DNA from 2 places in the Thioalkalivibrio sp. XN279 genome. Region 2 is predicted to be linked to the other one. Evidence: riboswitches for the same ligand, from Rfam matches in the RefSeq annotation. Region 2 holds a riboswitch; the other holds the start of a gene.

Region 1 (4,258 bases), on a different contig from region 2:
ACGATGTCGTCCTCGCCGAGGTAGGAGCCGGACTGCACCTCGACCAGGTGCAGCGGCACCTTGCCGGGGTTCTCGAGGCGGTGCGTGGTGCCCATCGGGATGTAGGTCGACTGGTTCTCGCCCAGCAGGAACACCTCGTCGCCGCGGGTGACGCGCGCCGTGCCCTGCACCACGATCCAGTGCTCGGCGCGATGGTGATGCATCTGCAATGACAGCTGCGCGCCCGGGTTCACCACGATGCGCTTCACCTGGAAGCGATCGCCGTTGTCGATGCTGTCGTAGCTGCCCCAGGGGCGGAATACCTGGCGATGCAGCGCGGTCTCGTAGCGGCCGTCGGCCTTGAGCCGCTCGACCAGCTTCTTCACGTCCTGCACCCGATCGCGCGGCGCCACCAGCACGGCGTCCTTGGTCTCGACCACGACGCAGTCGGCCAGGCCGACCGTGGCGACCAGGCGGCTCTCGGCGTAGAGATAACAGTTGGTCGCGTCCTCGCACAGCACGTCGCCGACCATGACGTTGCCGGCGGCATCGGACTCGGAAGCGTCATGCAGGCTGGCCCAGCTGCCGACGTCGCTCCAGCCCGCGTCGAGCGGCACCACCCATCCGTGCGCCGTGTTCTCCATCACCGCGTAGTCGATGGAGTCCGAGGGGCATTCCTCGAAGGCGTGCTTGTCGACGCGAATGAAGTCGAGATCCGTCTTCGCGCCGGCGATGGCGGCGACGCATTGCGACACGATCTCCGGGCGATGCGTGCGCAGCTCCTCGATGTAGCGGCCGGCGCGGAACATGAACATGCCGGAGTTCCAGTAGTACTCGCCGGAGCTGACGTACTCGGCGGCGAGCCGGGCGTCGGGTTTCTCCACGAATTGCTGCACGGGGGCGGGCTGCGCTGCGCCGGATGCGGCGCCGCCGGCAGTGGCGCTGGCCTCGCCTGCGCCGTCCTGGTCCGCGGCTGCACGGATGTAGCCATAGCCGGTCTCCGGCTGGTCCGGCACCACGCCGAAGGTCACCAGCTTGCCCTCCTCCGCCAGCTGCGCGCCCGCCGTGACAGCGGCGCGGAAAGCCTCGCGATCGCGGATGACGTGATCGGCGGGAAGCACCAGCAGCACCGGGTCGGCGCCCTGCTCGCGCTCCTGCAAGGCGGTGGCCGCGGCCAGGGCGACGGCCGGGGCGGTGTTACGCCCGGCGGGCTCGAGCAGGATGGCGGCGGGCTTCACGCCGATCTGCCTGAGCTGCTCCGCGACCAGGAAGCGATGCGCCTCGTTGCAGACGATGATGGGATCGGCGAGCCCGTTGATGCCATCGAGACGCTTGAGCGTCGCCTGCAGCATGGTCTCGTCGCCGATCAACGGCAGCAATTGCTTCGGGTAGAGCTCGCGCGACAGCGGCCAGAGGCGCGTGCCGGAGCCGCCGGAGAGGATGACGGGAACGATCATGCGGGCATTCCTTGCGTCAGGCGATGTGGCGGATTGTAAGGCATGGACACGGTCGGGGTGGGAACAGGATCACAACACGCCCGGCTGGAACGGTGTCCGCGCCTGATCAAGATTTCGCCCGCCTGGCAGCGGAAGGGCGTTCGGCAGGCCCGCCGCGATGCCCGTGGAAGTGTGACGCACGTCGCGAATCCGCGGATTTTTTCGCGGCCCGACCATCAAGCCCGCGCGGTCATGCGCCGATACCTACCCCGAACACGACACGGAGACTGACACGGGAGCTCATCGCAAGATCGAGTCCGTCTGACTGAAAAAGGCAAAACCGCCGAAAGGTGGTGACGCAAAGCCACGGGCCTAAAGGATCTCGATCCCAGGGCAGCCGGGCCGCCAGGCAGAAGTTCAGCAGACACACCCATGTCGACTCCCTCATCCGCGAGGAGTTGACCATGCACGCACTGCTTCCCAAGGGATCGACCTTCCTGGTCGCCATCCTGTTCGCCATGCTGAGCGCCCCGGGCTTCGCCGCCCCGCCCTCGCATGCCAACAACAAGGACAAGTCGGACCCCGGCGACGTCTCGGACCCGGTGGAGGACCCCGTCGCGCCGGCCTCGCAACTGCGCATCACCTCGCACGGCAGCGGCTTCGTGACGGAAACCGGCTCGATCACCGTGAACCTCCTGTTCGAGGGCGTGAACGGCGGCGCGACCGTCGCCTGGACGAACGCGCAGGGCGGCAGCGGCAGCGCGACGTTTCTCGGCAAGAACGCTTACGAGGCCGGCCCGATCGCATTGGCCGTGGGCACGAACCTGCTGAGCTTCACGGGCTACGACAAGTCGGGCGCGGCGCACGTCAGCACGCTCGCCGTGACGCGCGAAAATACGGCGCCTGTGCCGGACCCGAACCAGCCGCCTGAGATCTCCGGCACGCCCGACACGCATGTCACGGCCGGATCGAGCTACAGCTTCCAGCCCGAGGCTTCAGACCCGGACGGTGACGGGGTCGGCTTTTCCATCACCGGCAAGCCTGCCTGGGCGAGCTTCGACACGGTCTCCGGGCGCCTGTCCGGGACACCGGGGGAAGCGCACGTCGGCCTGCACGCGAACATCGAGATCGCCGTGTCGGACGGGCTCGAGGTGGTGGCGCTGCCACTGTTCAACGTCACGGTGGAGGCGCCGCCGCCCGTCACCGGCTCCGCCACGCTCTCCTGGGTCCCGCCGCTGGAACGGGAAGACGGCTCGGCGCTGACCAACCTCGCCGGCTACGAAATCCACTTCGGCAGCGCCGCCGGGGCGCTCGACCAGGTGATCGTGCTGGAGAACGCCGGGCTGACCAGCTACGTGATCGAGAACCTGGGCGCTGGCACCTGGTACTTCGGCATGAAGGCCGTGGATGCGCAGGGCCTGGAGAGCAAGCTCTCGACCGTGGTGAGCAAGACGATTTCCTGAAAATCAACCACTTTCGGGGGTCAGACCCCCTTTAAGTGGTGCTCGGGCGCTCGCCACGGCCGATGGCGTAGTAGGTGAAGCCGAGGCGCTGCATGTGCTCGGGGTCGAACACGTTGCGGCCGTCGAAGATCACCGGCTCGGCCAGCGCTTCCTTCACGGCGTCGAAGTCCGGGCTGCGGAACTCCATCCACTCGGTGACCAGCGCCAGGCAGTCGGCACCTTCCAACGCCTCGGCGGCGTTCTTGCACAGCACCAGGTCAGGCCGATCGCCGTAAATCCGCCGCGTCTCGTGTCGCGCCTGCGGGTCATACGCGCGCACCGTTGCGCCCGCCTCCCACAGCGCCTCCATCAAGACCCGGCTCGAGGCCTCGCGCATGTCGTCGGTGTTGGGCTTGAACGCCAGGCCCCACAGCGCCACGGTCTTGCCCGCCAGCTCGCCGCCGTAGTGCGCGCTGATCTTGTCGAACAGCACCCGCTTCTGGCGCTCGTTCACGGCCTCGACGGCCTCGAGCAGCGTGGCCGGGAAACCGGCCTTCTGCGCCGAGTGCGCCAGCGCCTTCACGTCCTTGGGGAAGCACGAGCCGCCGTAGCCGGCGCCCGGGTAGATGAAGTGGTAACCGATGCGCGGGTCCGAGCCGATGCCGAGGCGCACGTGCTCGATGTCGGCGCCAAAGCGCTCCGCCAGGTTCGCGAGCTCGTTCATGAAGCTGATCTTGGTCGCCAGCATGGCGTTGGCGGCGTACTTGGTCAGCTCCGCCGAGCGAATGTCCATGGCGATGAGGCGGTCATGCTGGCGGTTGAAGGGTTCATACAGAAGCCGGAGCAGTTCGGTGGTGCGCGGGTTGTCGGTGCCGACCACGATGCGGTCCGGGCGCATGAAGTCCTCGACCGCAGCGCCCTCCTTGAGGAATTCCGGGTTGGAGACCACGTCGAAGTCGATCGCCGCGCCGCGCCCGGCGAGCGTGCGGTCGATCTCGGCCTTCACCTTGTCGGCCGTGCCCACCGGCACCGTCGACTTGTCCACGACGATGCGGTACTCCTCCATGTGCTCGCCGATGCTGTGCGCGACGGCGAGGACATGCTGCAGGTCGGCCGAGCCGTCCTCGTCCGGCGGCGTGCCGACGGCGATGAACTGGAACAGGCCGTGCGCCACGCCCTGCGGGATGTCGGTGGTGAACTTGAGGCGTCCGGCCTCGCGGTTGCGGGCCACGACGCCTTCCAGCCCCGGCTCGAAGATCGGGATCTCGCCGGCGTTGAGCCGGTCGATCTTGTCCTGGTCGATGTCGACACAGAGCACCTGGTTGCCTACGTCCGCGAGGCATGCGCCCGTGACGAGGCCGACGTAGCCGGAACCGAAAATCGTTACTTTCACGCCAGAAG
Region 2 (10,852 bases):
TACGCCCCTGCCGGTGACGAGACTTGCTCTTTGAGCTGGTGGGGGTTGCAGTGACCAGGTGGCTGCGACTGTTTATCAAAAACACAGCACTCTGCAAACACGAAAGTGGAAGTATAGGGTGTGACGCCTGCCCGGTGCCGGAAGGTTAATTGATGGGGTTAGGGAAACCGAAGCTCTTGATCGAAGCCCCGGTAAACGGCGGCCGTAACTATAACGGTCCTAAGGTAGCGAAATTCCTTGTCGGGTAAGTTCCGACCTGCACGAATGGCGTAACGATGGCCACACTGTCTCCACCCGAGACTCAGTGAAATTGAATTCGCTGTGAAGATGCAGCGTTCCCGCGGCTAGACGGAAAGACCCCGTGAACCTTTACTACAGCTTTGCACTGAATTTTGAGCACGCTTGTGTAGGATAGCTGGGAGGCTTTGAAGCTGGGACGCCAGTCCTGGTGGAGCCGCCCTTGAAATACCAGCCTGGCTTGCTTGGAGTTCTAACCTAGATCCGTTATCCGGATCAGGGACAGTGTATGGTGGGTAGTTTGACTGGGGCGGTCTCCTCCCAAAGAGTAACGGAGGAGCACAAAGGTACCCTCAGCGCGGTCGGACATCGCGCATTGCGTGCAAGGGCATAAGGGTGCTTGACTGCGAGACAGACACGTCGAGCAGGTGCGAAAGCAGGTCCTAGTGATCCGGTGGTTCCATATGGAAGGGCCATCGCTCAACGGATAAAAGGTACTCCGGGGATAACAGGCTGATTCCTCCCAAGAGTCCACATCGACGGGGGAGTTTGGCACCTCGATGTCGGCTCATCACATCCTGGGGCTGTAGCAGGTCCCAAGGGTATGGCTGTTCGCCATTTAAAGTGGTACGCGAGCTGGGTTCAGAACGTCGTGAGACAGTTCGGTCCCTATCTGCCGTGGGCGTTGGAAAATTGAAGGGATCTGCTCCTAGTACGAGAGGACCGGAGTGGACGTACCTCTGGTGTTCCGGTTGTCACGCCAGTGGCACTGCCGGGTAGCTATGTACGGAAGGGATAACCGCTGAAGGCATCTAAGCGGGAAGCCCACCCTGAGATAAGTTTTCCCTGGGGACTCGATCCCCCTGAAGGGCCCTCGTAGACTACGAGGTTGATAGGTCGGGTGTGTAAGCGCAGCAATGTGTTTAGCTAACCGATACTAATTGCCCGTGAGGCTTGACCATATAACACCCAAGCATTCAGGGTGTTGGTGCTCCTTGAACTTATGCGTCGCCTTGGAGCGACGACGTCAAAACTTTCCGATTTCGCGGCGCCCGGCTTTGACGGCGGGGCGCGATACGTGAACCAGTTTGCCTGGCGGCATTAGCGAGCGGGAACCACCCGATCCCATTCCGAACTCGGAAGTGAAAACGCTCAGCGCCGATGGTAGTGCGGGGTTTCCCCGTGTGAGAGTAGGTCACTGCCAGGCACCTAAAACAAAACCCCCGGTCTCGCTCGAGGCCGGGGGTTTTTCTTTTTGCGCGCGAAACTGTGAGCTGGCGCACATTAATCCGGCGCTTTGCAGGGGCAAAGTCGAGGCCAGGTTCAGACAAGGGCAAACCCACCGAAAGGTGGCGACGCAAAGTCTCCGGTCTAACGGGCGCATCGCCCCACGACAGCGGGACCGCCGGAATCACGGCCGCCATGGCTGTTCTTTATCCTCCCGGCGAAGCGTGCGCGCATCGGGTGGCGGGAGTGGACAGCGATGAGCAAATTCGAAACGACTTTCCTTTCTCGCGTCTCCGGCAATCGCGCCTGGACCGTTTTCCTTGCCCTCTGTTGCGTGCTCGCCGGGCTGTGGTCGCAACAGGCCGCGGCGGCGGAGGGCGCCGAGTTCGCCCCGTTGCACACGCGCCCGGTAGCGATGGCGGACGTCGACATCCGGCGGCACGTGCCGGGTGCGTCGCGTACCGACGCGTTCCCCGCCGCAGAGGCCGGGCAGAGCGACAGCGCCGGCCTGTATCGCCAGGTCAGCCGGAATTTCAAGTTCGGCTTGCGCTACACGCGCGCCGTCTTCTCGCTCGCTCCGGCCGAGGCGCTGGCGGACGACCACTACGTGTTCCTGAATCTCGTCGGCATGCTCTGAGCGGCGCCGCGATGGCGGTCGCCCGGCCGCGCAAGTTCAATTTTCACAGCAGAATTGTGATGGCGCGCACGCTTTTCGCGCCATAAATCGGGCGATAGTCGCAACACGATTTAGATAAAGGCAAACCCATCGAAAGGTGGGGACGCAAAGTCACCGGTCTAAAGGGCTTCTGCCCCATGACAGCGGGACCGCCGAAATCCAGTCCGTGTATTGGCCTTCTCCGGTCCCTGGTGGCTTTGCCCTTTCACCTGGTGGTGTAACGAGGGCGGCCATGACTTCAAGCTCCAGCATTCCCTGCTGCAACAGGCTCGGCGCTTGCCGATTCCCCGGCCTGCACCTGGCGCGGCTGTTTGCCCTGGTCCTCCTGTGCTGGGCCGGGCTCGCCACGGCCGCGGCGCCCGAGATCTCCCGCGAACAGATGAAAGGACTGGACGAGCAGGTCCAGGAGATCAAGGCGGACGTGCTGGCGATCGCCGCCGAGCTGAGCCAGCTCGAGGAGCGCCTGCTGTTTCCGTCCAGCACCCAGCTTTCCGTGTTCGTCTCGCTGGAGGAGGGCGCCTCTTACCGCCTGGACGCGGTCGAAGTGCAGCTCGCCGGCCGGCCGGTGGCGCATCACATCTACAGCTTCAAGGAACTCGAGGCGTTGCAGAAGGGCGGCGTGCAGCGCCTGTTCACCGGCAACCTGCCGAGCGGTGAGCACGAGCTTGTGGTGACGGTCAGCGGCAAGCTGCGCAGCGGCGCCGATTTCCGGCGCAGCGAGAACTTCAAGTTCACCAAGGGCGTCGAGCCCAAGATGGTGGCCATCAGTCTCGGCCAGCCCGACGGCGACGGCATCGGCGTCGCGCTGGGAAACTGGTAGTTCGTGATGCGACGACTCACATGGTTGCTCGCAGCCGGCCTGGCGACCTGCCCGGTCGCCGGCGCGGCGGAGCAGCTGCGTGACCCGTACTTCGGAGAAGCGCTGTATTACGCGCACCAGGAGCGCTATCTCGACGCCCTGGAGCGGCTCGACACCGAGCTGGCACAGCACTATCGCGTCGATGAGCCCGAGCTCGACAGCCTGCACTATCATGTCGGCCGCGCGGAGTTCTCGGTCGGCGACTTCGAGCTGCACTACCGGATGCATCACCGCGCTGGCCGCGCCATCCGCGCCGTGCTGGAAGGCGACGTGGACGAGGCGGTGCGCAACGAGGCCGCCTTCCGCCTGGCGCGCATCCACTTCCAGAAAGACCAGCCGGAAGACGCGCTGTTCGCGCTGGAGCGGATTTCCGGCGTCGTCCCGGACGAGATCAGCGCAGACGTCGAGTTCCTCCGTGCCAACGTCTACCTGGCGCTCGGCCGCCCCGGCGAGGCGGCCGAAGTGTTGCGCGAGCTGCAGGACGCCAAGGGCCTGGAGGCATTCAGCGCCTACAACCTCGGCATCGCGCTGTTGCAGGACGGGCAGGAGCGTGAAGCCATGGCGCAGCTCGACCGGGCCGGCAAGCTGCAGGGACTGGACCAGGCCGGGCTTGCGATGCGCGACAAGGCCAACTTCGTGCGCGGTGCGCTGCTGCTCGAGTCTGAAGACTACGGCTCAGCACAGGCCGCGCTCGAGCGCGTGCGGCTGGAAGGCCCGTTCTCGAACCAGGCCTTGCTCGGGGCCGGCTGGGCGCACGTTTCCGCTGAGAACTTCGAACGGGCGCTGGTGCCGCTGGCCATGCTCGCCGAGCGCGAGGTCACCGACGCCGCAGTGCAGGAGGCGATCCTGGCGCTGCCCTACGCCTACAGCCGGCTGAACGTCCACGGCCGGGCGGCGCTGCTCTACGGCGAGGCCGTGGAGATTTTCGGCCAGGAGCTGGACAAGGTGGACGCATCCATTCGCAGCATTCGCGAGGGCAGGTTCCTCGCGGCGCTGGTGCGCGAGGAAATACGCCTCAACAAGGACTGGGTGATCCGTTTGCGCTCGCTGCCCGAGACGCCGGAGACCTTTTACCTCGCGACCCTGATGGCCTCGCATGATTTCCAGACGGCCCTGCAGAATTACCTGGATCTCGAGGACCTGCGCAAGCGGCTGGTCTCCTGGGAGCGCAGCTTCGACGCCTTCGAGGACGTGATCGCGCAGCGCCACGCCTACTTCGAGCCGATCCTGCCCGAGCTGGATCGCCAGTTCCGCGAGCTCGACTCACAGATCCGCTTGCGCCAGGCCCAGCGCGCCGGCATCGATCGGCGACTGCAAGCCATGCTGACTGCGCCGCGACCGGACTACCTGGCGACCGCCGACGAGCGCGTCGCCCTCGAGACCCTGCGTGAACTCGCCCAGCGGCTGGGGGCGGCGGACTCGCCCGAGGAAGCAGCCTTGCGCGCGCGCCTGGAGCGCCTCGAGGGGCTGCTGCAATGGGAGCTCGAGACCCGTTACCACGAGCGCTTTACCCAGGCGCACGAGAACCTGGCGGCGCTGAACGAGGTCGTCGTCGCCATGGAGGCGCAATACCAGTCCTTCGTGCGTGCCCGGCAGGCTGCGATGCACAGCTACATCGGTTACGACGAGCAGATCTCCAGGTTGCGTCGGCGCGTGAGCGGGGTCCTGGAGCAGTTGCAGGTGCTCATGGCGCGCCAGGGGCACATGCTCGAGCGCGTGGCAGTGGCCGAGCTTGACCTGCGCCGGCAGCGGCTCGAGGCCTACCAGAACGAGGCCCGTTACGCCTTTGCCGACAGCTTCGACCGCGCTACCAAGGCCCAGGCCGCGGAGGACCAGGGATGACACGCCGCGTCGCCATGCTGCTGGCGGTCGCGCCACTGGCGCTCACGGCCTGTGCCACGGATCCCGACCGCCGCACGCTGGCCGAGTTGAGGTCCGTCGCGGCGGACGTGCAGGAAGTCCAGGTGACTGACGGCCTGGACCGGGCCATGGCCGGTTATCGAGCGTATCTCGAGGAAACGCCGGAGTCGGCGCGCACGCCCGAGGCCATGCGGCGCCTGGCGGACCTGCAGATCGAGCGGGACTTCGGCATTCTCGGCGACGGCACGCCGGTGGAGCTGCCGGCGCCCGAGCCGCGCGCCGACGTGTCTGCGTCGCGCCGCAGTAACGACGAGGCCGGCGCCGTGCAGGGCATGGCCGACCTGTCCGAGCCCGAGGACGATTTCCAGCAGCGCGCCGCCGGTGAGCAGGCGGTCGCCGCGACCGGCACAGCCGACGCTCCGGCATTGCCTGCGGGCGCGAGTGCTGGCGAGGGACAACCCGCGGGGCCGAGCGAGGCGATCGAGCTTTACCAGCGCATCCTCGCCACCTACCCCTACTACCCGCACAACGACCAGGTGCTCTACCAGATGTCGCGCGCCTACGACGAAATCGGCATGACCGAGGACGCGATGCGGGTGATGGAACGGCTGATCGCCGAGTACCCGGATTCGCGTTATATCGACGAAGTGCAGTTCCGGCGCGGCGAGTATTTCTTCACCCGGCGCCAGTATCTCGAGGCCGAGGCGGCGTACCAGGCCGTCACGGCGATGGGCCGGGGTTCGAGCTTTTACGAGCTGGCCCTGTACAAGCTCGGCTGGACGCTCTTCAAGCAGGACTTTTACGAGGAAGCGCTGCACGAGTTCATCGCCCTGCTCGATTACCGCGTCTCCATCGGTTACGACTTCGACCAGCAGAACGAGGAGGCCGACGAGCGCCGCGTGGCCGACACCTTCCGTGTGATCAGCCTCAGCTTCTCCAACCTCGGCCCCCCCGAGGTGGTGCAGGAGTACTTCGCCGAGAACGGTCACCGCAGCTTCGAGGACCGTATTTACGGCAACCTCGGCGAGTTCTACTTCGACAAGCTGCGCTACAACGACGCCGCCAAGGTGTACACCGCCTTCATCGAGCAGAACGCGCTGCATCGCGTCGCTCCCCAGTTCAGCATGCGGGTGGTCGAGATCTACGGCGCCGCCGGCTTCCCCATGCTGGTGGTGCAGGCGAAGAAGGACTTCGCCAACAGCTATGGCCTGGGCGCGGAGTACTGGCTGCACTTCGACATTGCCGAGCGCCCGGAAGTGGTGAGCTTCCTGAAGAGCAACCTGGAGGACCTGGCGAACCACTACCACGCCATGTACCAGGACGAGTTGCTGGCAGACGAGCAGCAGGAAAATTACCGCGAGGCGCAGCAGTGGTATCGCGCCTTCCTGGCCTCCTTCCCTGGTGAGGAGGACACGCCTGCGGTCCACTACCAGCTGGCCGACCTGCAGTTCGAGGCCGGCGATTTCGCCCCGGCGGCGCTGGAATACGAGCGCATCGCCTACGAGTACCCGCTGCACGAGCAATCGGCAGCGGCCGGCTACGCTGCGGTTTATGCGCATCGCGAGCGGCAGAAAGCGGCTCTCGAGGCGCCGGACCAGGTCCGGCGCGAGGCGGTCGAGAGTTCACTGCGCTTCGCCGAGACATTCCCCGGGCACGAGCACGCCGCCATGGTGCTGGGTGCAGCGGCCGACGACCTTTACGAGATGCAGCAGTTCGAACGCGCGCGTGAATCTGGCCATGCGCTGCTCGAACGCTATCCCGACGCCGGGGCGCCGCTGCGGCGCTCCGCCTGGATCGTGGTCGCGCACTCCTCGTTCGACCTGGAAGACTACGCGGCCGCCGAGCTGGCCTACAGCAGCGTCCTGGCGCTGACCGGCGCGGAAGACGAAACCCGGCCGGACTTTATCGACAACCTCGCCGCCGCCATCTACAAGCAGGGCGAGCTCGCCAATGCACGCGAGGACTACCGTGCCGCGGCCGATCATTTCCTGCGCATCCGCACCGCGACGCCGACTTCTACCATTCGCGCCGCAGCGGAGTACGACGCCGGCGCGGCCCTGATCCGCCTCGAGGACTGGGCCATGGCGGCCGCAGTGCTGGAGGATTTCCGCCGCGAATATCCGGAGCATGAGCTCAACAGGGAGGCGGGCAAGCAGATTGCGCACGTCTACCGCGAGGACGGCCAGGTCACGCGCGCGGCGGCGGAGTACGAGCGCGTCTCCGCGGAAGCAGACGACCCGGAACTGGCGCGCGAGGCGCTGCTGCTCGCCGGCGAGCTGTACGAGGGTGCCGCGGCCTGGGACCAGGCGCTCGAGGTGTACCTGCGCTATGTCGAGCAGTTCCCGCACCCCATCGAGCTTGCCGTCGAGACACGCCACAAGATCGCCACGCGCTACCAGGAACTCGCCGAACTGCCCGCCTACCACGCGCAGCTCGAGGCCATCGTGGCGATCGACGCCGCCGCAGGTGAAGAGCGCACGGCCCGCACGCGCTACCTCGCCGCGCAATCCGGCCTGGTGCTTGCCGAACAGGTGTACCTGCGCTTCGACGACGTCAAGCTGGTGCAGCCCTTCGAGCGCAGCCTGCAGGAGAAGCAGCGTCGCATGGACGCTGCACTGGCGGCCTTCGACAGCCTGGTCGCCTACGAGGTCGGGGACGTCACGGCCGCGGCCACTTTCTACATCGCCGAGGTGTACTACGGCTTCAGCCAGGCCTTGCTGGACTCCGAGCGGCCCGCCGACCTCGGCCCGGAGGAGCTGGCGGACTACGAGATGGTGATCGAAGAGGAGGCTTTCCCCTTCGAAGAGCGGGCCATCGAGGTGCACGAGAAGAACCTCGAGCTGCTCAGCGCAGGCGTGTTCAACGGCTGGGTGGAGCGCAGCCTCGACAAGCTCGCCGCGCTGATGCCCGGGCGCTACGCCAAGTTCGAGCTCAGTACCGGCTTCCTCGCCTCGCTGGACGTGTATTCCTACCGCTCCCCCGCGGCGCCGCCACCGGACGCCGTCGCGGAGCCGGGCGCCCCGCCGCCGGCTGCGCCGCAGGCGCCGGAAGAGACGGGTGAGACGGGTGAGACGGGTGCAACAGGCGAGACGAGCCCTTAAGTGATGTGCAATAAGAATCACAATGGCCCCGTGCGGGCGGCGATCGCGGCGCTGGCGACAGTCCTGCTGGCGACGGGTTGCGCGACACCGTCGGCCGGACCGGAGGTGCCCGCGACCGCAGCGATCCAGGACGAGCACGGCTTTGTCATCAGCCAGGATCTCCGTGTCAGCCCGGAGGCGCAGGCGGATTTCGCGGCGGCGCTGGGCCTGCTGCAACAGGAGCGCTACCAGGAAGGCATCGACCTGCTGGTGAGCGTGGCCGAGCGAGCTCCGGACGCCGCCGCGGCGCATATCAACCTGGGTATCGCCTATGCGCGGCTCGGCCGGAGCGACGAGGCGGAGGCCAGCATGCTGCGTGCGCTGGCGCTGAACCCGCAGCACCCGGTCGCGCACAACGAGATGGGCATGCTGTGCCGCAAGACCGGGCGTTTCGACGCCGCGCGTGCGCACTACGAACAGGCGCTGGCGTCCTACCCCGGCTTTCACTACGCGCGGCGGAACCTGGCCGTCCTCTGCGACATTTACCTGGGCGACCTCGAGTGTGCGCTGGAGCACTACGAGCGCTACGTCGAATCCGCGCCCGAGGATGGCGAGGCGGCGATGTGGGTCGCGGACCTGCGCAACCGGCTGGGCCAGTGAGGAGAACCATCATGCTGCGCAAGGACTTCTTTATCGCCCTGCTGTTTAGCGCTCCCGTCGCGATGGCAGCAGAGCCGCCGCAGGAGGGCGTGGAGGCGCCGGCCGAGGAACGCAACCTGGGCATGTCCATCGTGGGCAACCACGAGGCGCCCAAGTCGCTGGTCATCGTGCCGTGGAAGAGCTCGGAGCTCGGCAACCGGTCGGCCCTGGCGGGCCTGCTGGATGACGTCGCGCGGCCGGTGGACAAGGAAGTCTTCATGAGGGAACTGGAGTACTACCGCATCAAGGCGGAGTAAGGCGCGGCCACGGGCCGCAATGAACCGAAGGGCAACTGGCAAGTTGATGTGAAAGAGGATGTGGTCATGGACCTGATTTATTCATTGGTTGGATTTTTCGTAACGGGTGGGCCGTTCATGTATCCGATCCTGATCGTGTTTGCGGTCGGGGCGGCCATTGCGATCGAGCGCTATATCACCCTTTCGAGGGTGACGAATCACAATCAGAGCATGTGGGACAAGATCCAGCCGGCGCTGAACCAGGGCGATTTCGACAAGGCCCGCGAGCTCACCAGCAAGGACACCTCGACGGTCTCCCGGCTGCTGAGCATGGGGCTGGCCCGGCAGGGCGCGGTCCGCCGTCGCGAGGACATCGAGATCGCGATGGAGGAAAGCATGATGGAGATCATTCCACAGCTGGAGAAGCGCACCGCCTATGTGGCGCTGGCATCGAGCATCGCCACGCTGCTGGGACTGCTCGGCACCATCATGGGGCTGATCTCGGCCTTTACCGCGGTGGCCAACGCCAATCCCGCCGAGAAGGCCGACCTGCTGTCCGCCAGCATTTCGGTGGCGATGAACACCACCGCCTTCGGCCTCATGGTTGCCATCCCGCTGCTCGTCACGCACGCCGTGCTGACAGCCAAGACCGGCGCCATCGTGGACAGCCTGGAGATGGCCTCGGTGAAAGCGCTGAACGTCATTTCCGCCAAGGCCAAGCGGGTCGCGGAGGCGTAGGAAATGGCCAGGAGACACCACTACAGGCGGCGCATGAACGAGCCGGCCGAGTTGGACATGACCACCTTTCTCAACCTGATGGTGGTGTTGGTGCCGTTTCTGCTGATCACGGCCGTGTTCTCGCGTATCACCATCGTCGAGCTGAGCCTGCCCAGCAGCGCCAGTGCGCCGGCGCCGACCGCCCCGGCATTCCGCGTCGAGGTGATCGTGCGCGAGACCGGCCTCGAGATCACCAACGGCCAGGTCGTGATCGCCGCCATGCCGAAAGCCGAGGACGAGGACTACGACCTGTCGCAACTCGGCGAGTATCTCGTCGCTCTCAAGCGCGAGTATCCCGACAAGGAAGAGGCCTCCGTGCTGCTGGAGCCGGACATCGCCTATGACCACCTGATACGGGTCATGGACGTGGTGCGCAGCGTGGAACTGCCGCCGGAAGGGGAAGCGCTGGAGCCGCTGCGCGTGGCCCTGTTCCCCGACATCGCCATTGGAGACGCGCCATGAAGAACAGTCGCCGGGTGAAACGCATGTCGCGCAACCGGACCAGGATCACCAAGATGAACCTGACCTCGCTCATGGACGTGTTCACCATCCTGGTATTTTTCCTGCTGGTGAATTCCGCCTCCAGCGAGGTGCTGGACACGCCGAAGCAGATCAAGCTGCCGGAGTCGGTGGTGGAGTCGAAGCCGCGCGAGACCGTGGTGATCTTCATCAGTCCCGAGCAGGTGACGGTGCAGGGCCAGCCGGTGGCCCTGGTCGCCGACATTCTCCAGATGGAAGGCCAGGACATCGCACCGATCGCCGACCGCCTCGCCGCGCTCGACCAGAACGTGGTCGGGCTGCGCACGCGGGTGGTGGCGGAAAGCCAGGAGATCACCATCCTGGCGGACAAGCTGGTGCCGTTCAGCGTCATCAAGAAAGTGATGTCCACCTGCACCAGCCAGGGCTACGGCCGCATTTCCCTCGCCGTGATGCAGAAAGGCCACCAGGCCGCACAAATCTAGAGTGACACCGTGAACGTTGAAGCCACCCTCGATCAAGCCGCCCTGGACGCCGAGTTCGCCCAGGCGCGGGAGCGGCTGGATGCACTCGACCGGGACTTGCGCGCCGTCGATGCTGAGCTGGAAAGCTTGTCCGCCGACCATGAACGCTTCCTGCTGCTGCAGACCGCCTGCACGGCGCTCGGCAAGCTCGGGGAGCTGGGCGCCGCGGAACTGTTCTGGGGTGAGCAGTTCGCGGGAGA

The links. A riboswitch is a leader RNA that binds a small molecule or an ion and turns the genes downstream of it on or off. The one in region 2 is predicted to bind cyclic di-GMP.
Region 1: it holds a riboswitch for cyclic di-GMP, as region 2 does, so the genes downstream of both, G8346_RS10725 (putative Ig domain-containing protein) here and G8346_RS04500 (hypothetical protein) in region 2, are expected to answer to the same signal.

The regions. Positions count from the first base shown of each region.
Region 1 covers NZ_JAANBD010000028.1:236,670-240,927, forward strand. The annotation lists gene G8346_RS10720 (mannose-1-phosphate guanylyltransferase/mannose-6-phosphate isomerase) at 1-1,436, opposite strand, end outside; cyclic di-GMP riboswitch class I at 1,739-1,825, shown strand; gene G8346_RS10725 (putative Ig domain-containing protein) at 1,880-2,878, shown strand; gene G8346_RS10730 (UDP-glucose/GDP-mannose dehydrogenase family protein) at 2,910-4,250, opposite strand.
Region 2 covers NZ_JAANBD010000023.1:307,837-318,688, forward strand. The annotation lists rRNA gene G8346_RS04490 (23S ribosomal RNA) at 1-1,199, shown strand, start outside; rRNA gene rrf (5S ribosomal RNA) at 1,329-1,444, shown strand; cyclic di-GMP riboswitch class I at 1,560-1,647, shown strand; gene G8346_RS04500 (hypothetical protein) at 1,721-2,101, shown strand; cyclic di-GMP riboswitch class I at 2,211-2,297, shown strand; gene G8346_RS04505 (hypothetical protein) at 2,373-2,960, shown strand; gene G8346_RS04510 (lipopolysaccharide assembly protein LapB) at 2,967-4,841, shown strand; gene G8346_RS04515 (tetratricopeptide repeat protein) at 4,838-7,960, shown strand; gene G8346_RS04520 (tetratricopeptide repeat protein) at 7,964-8,599, shown strand; gene G8346_RS04525 (hypothetical protein) at 8,611-8,895, shown strand; gene G8346_RS04530 (MotA/TolQ/ExbB proton channel family protein) at 8,962-9,612, shown strand; gene G8346_RS04535 (biopolymer transporter ExbD) at 9,616-10,113, shown strand; gene G8346_RS04540 (biopolymer transporter ExbD) at 10,110-10,613, shown strand; gene G8346_RS15080 (AgmX/PglI C-terminal domain-containing protein) at 10,623-10,852, shown strand, end outside.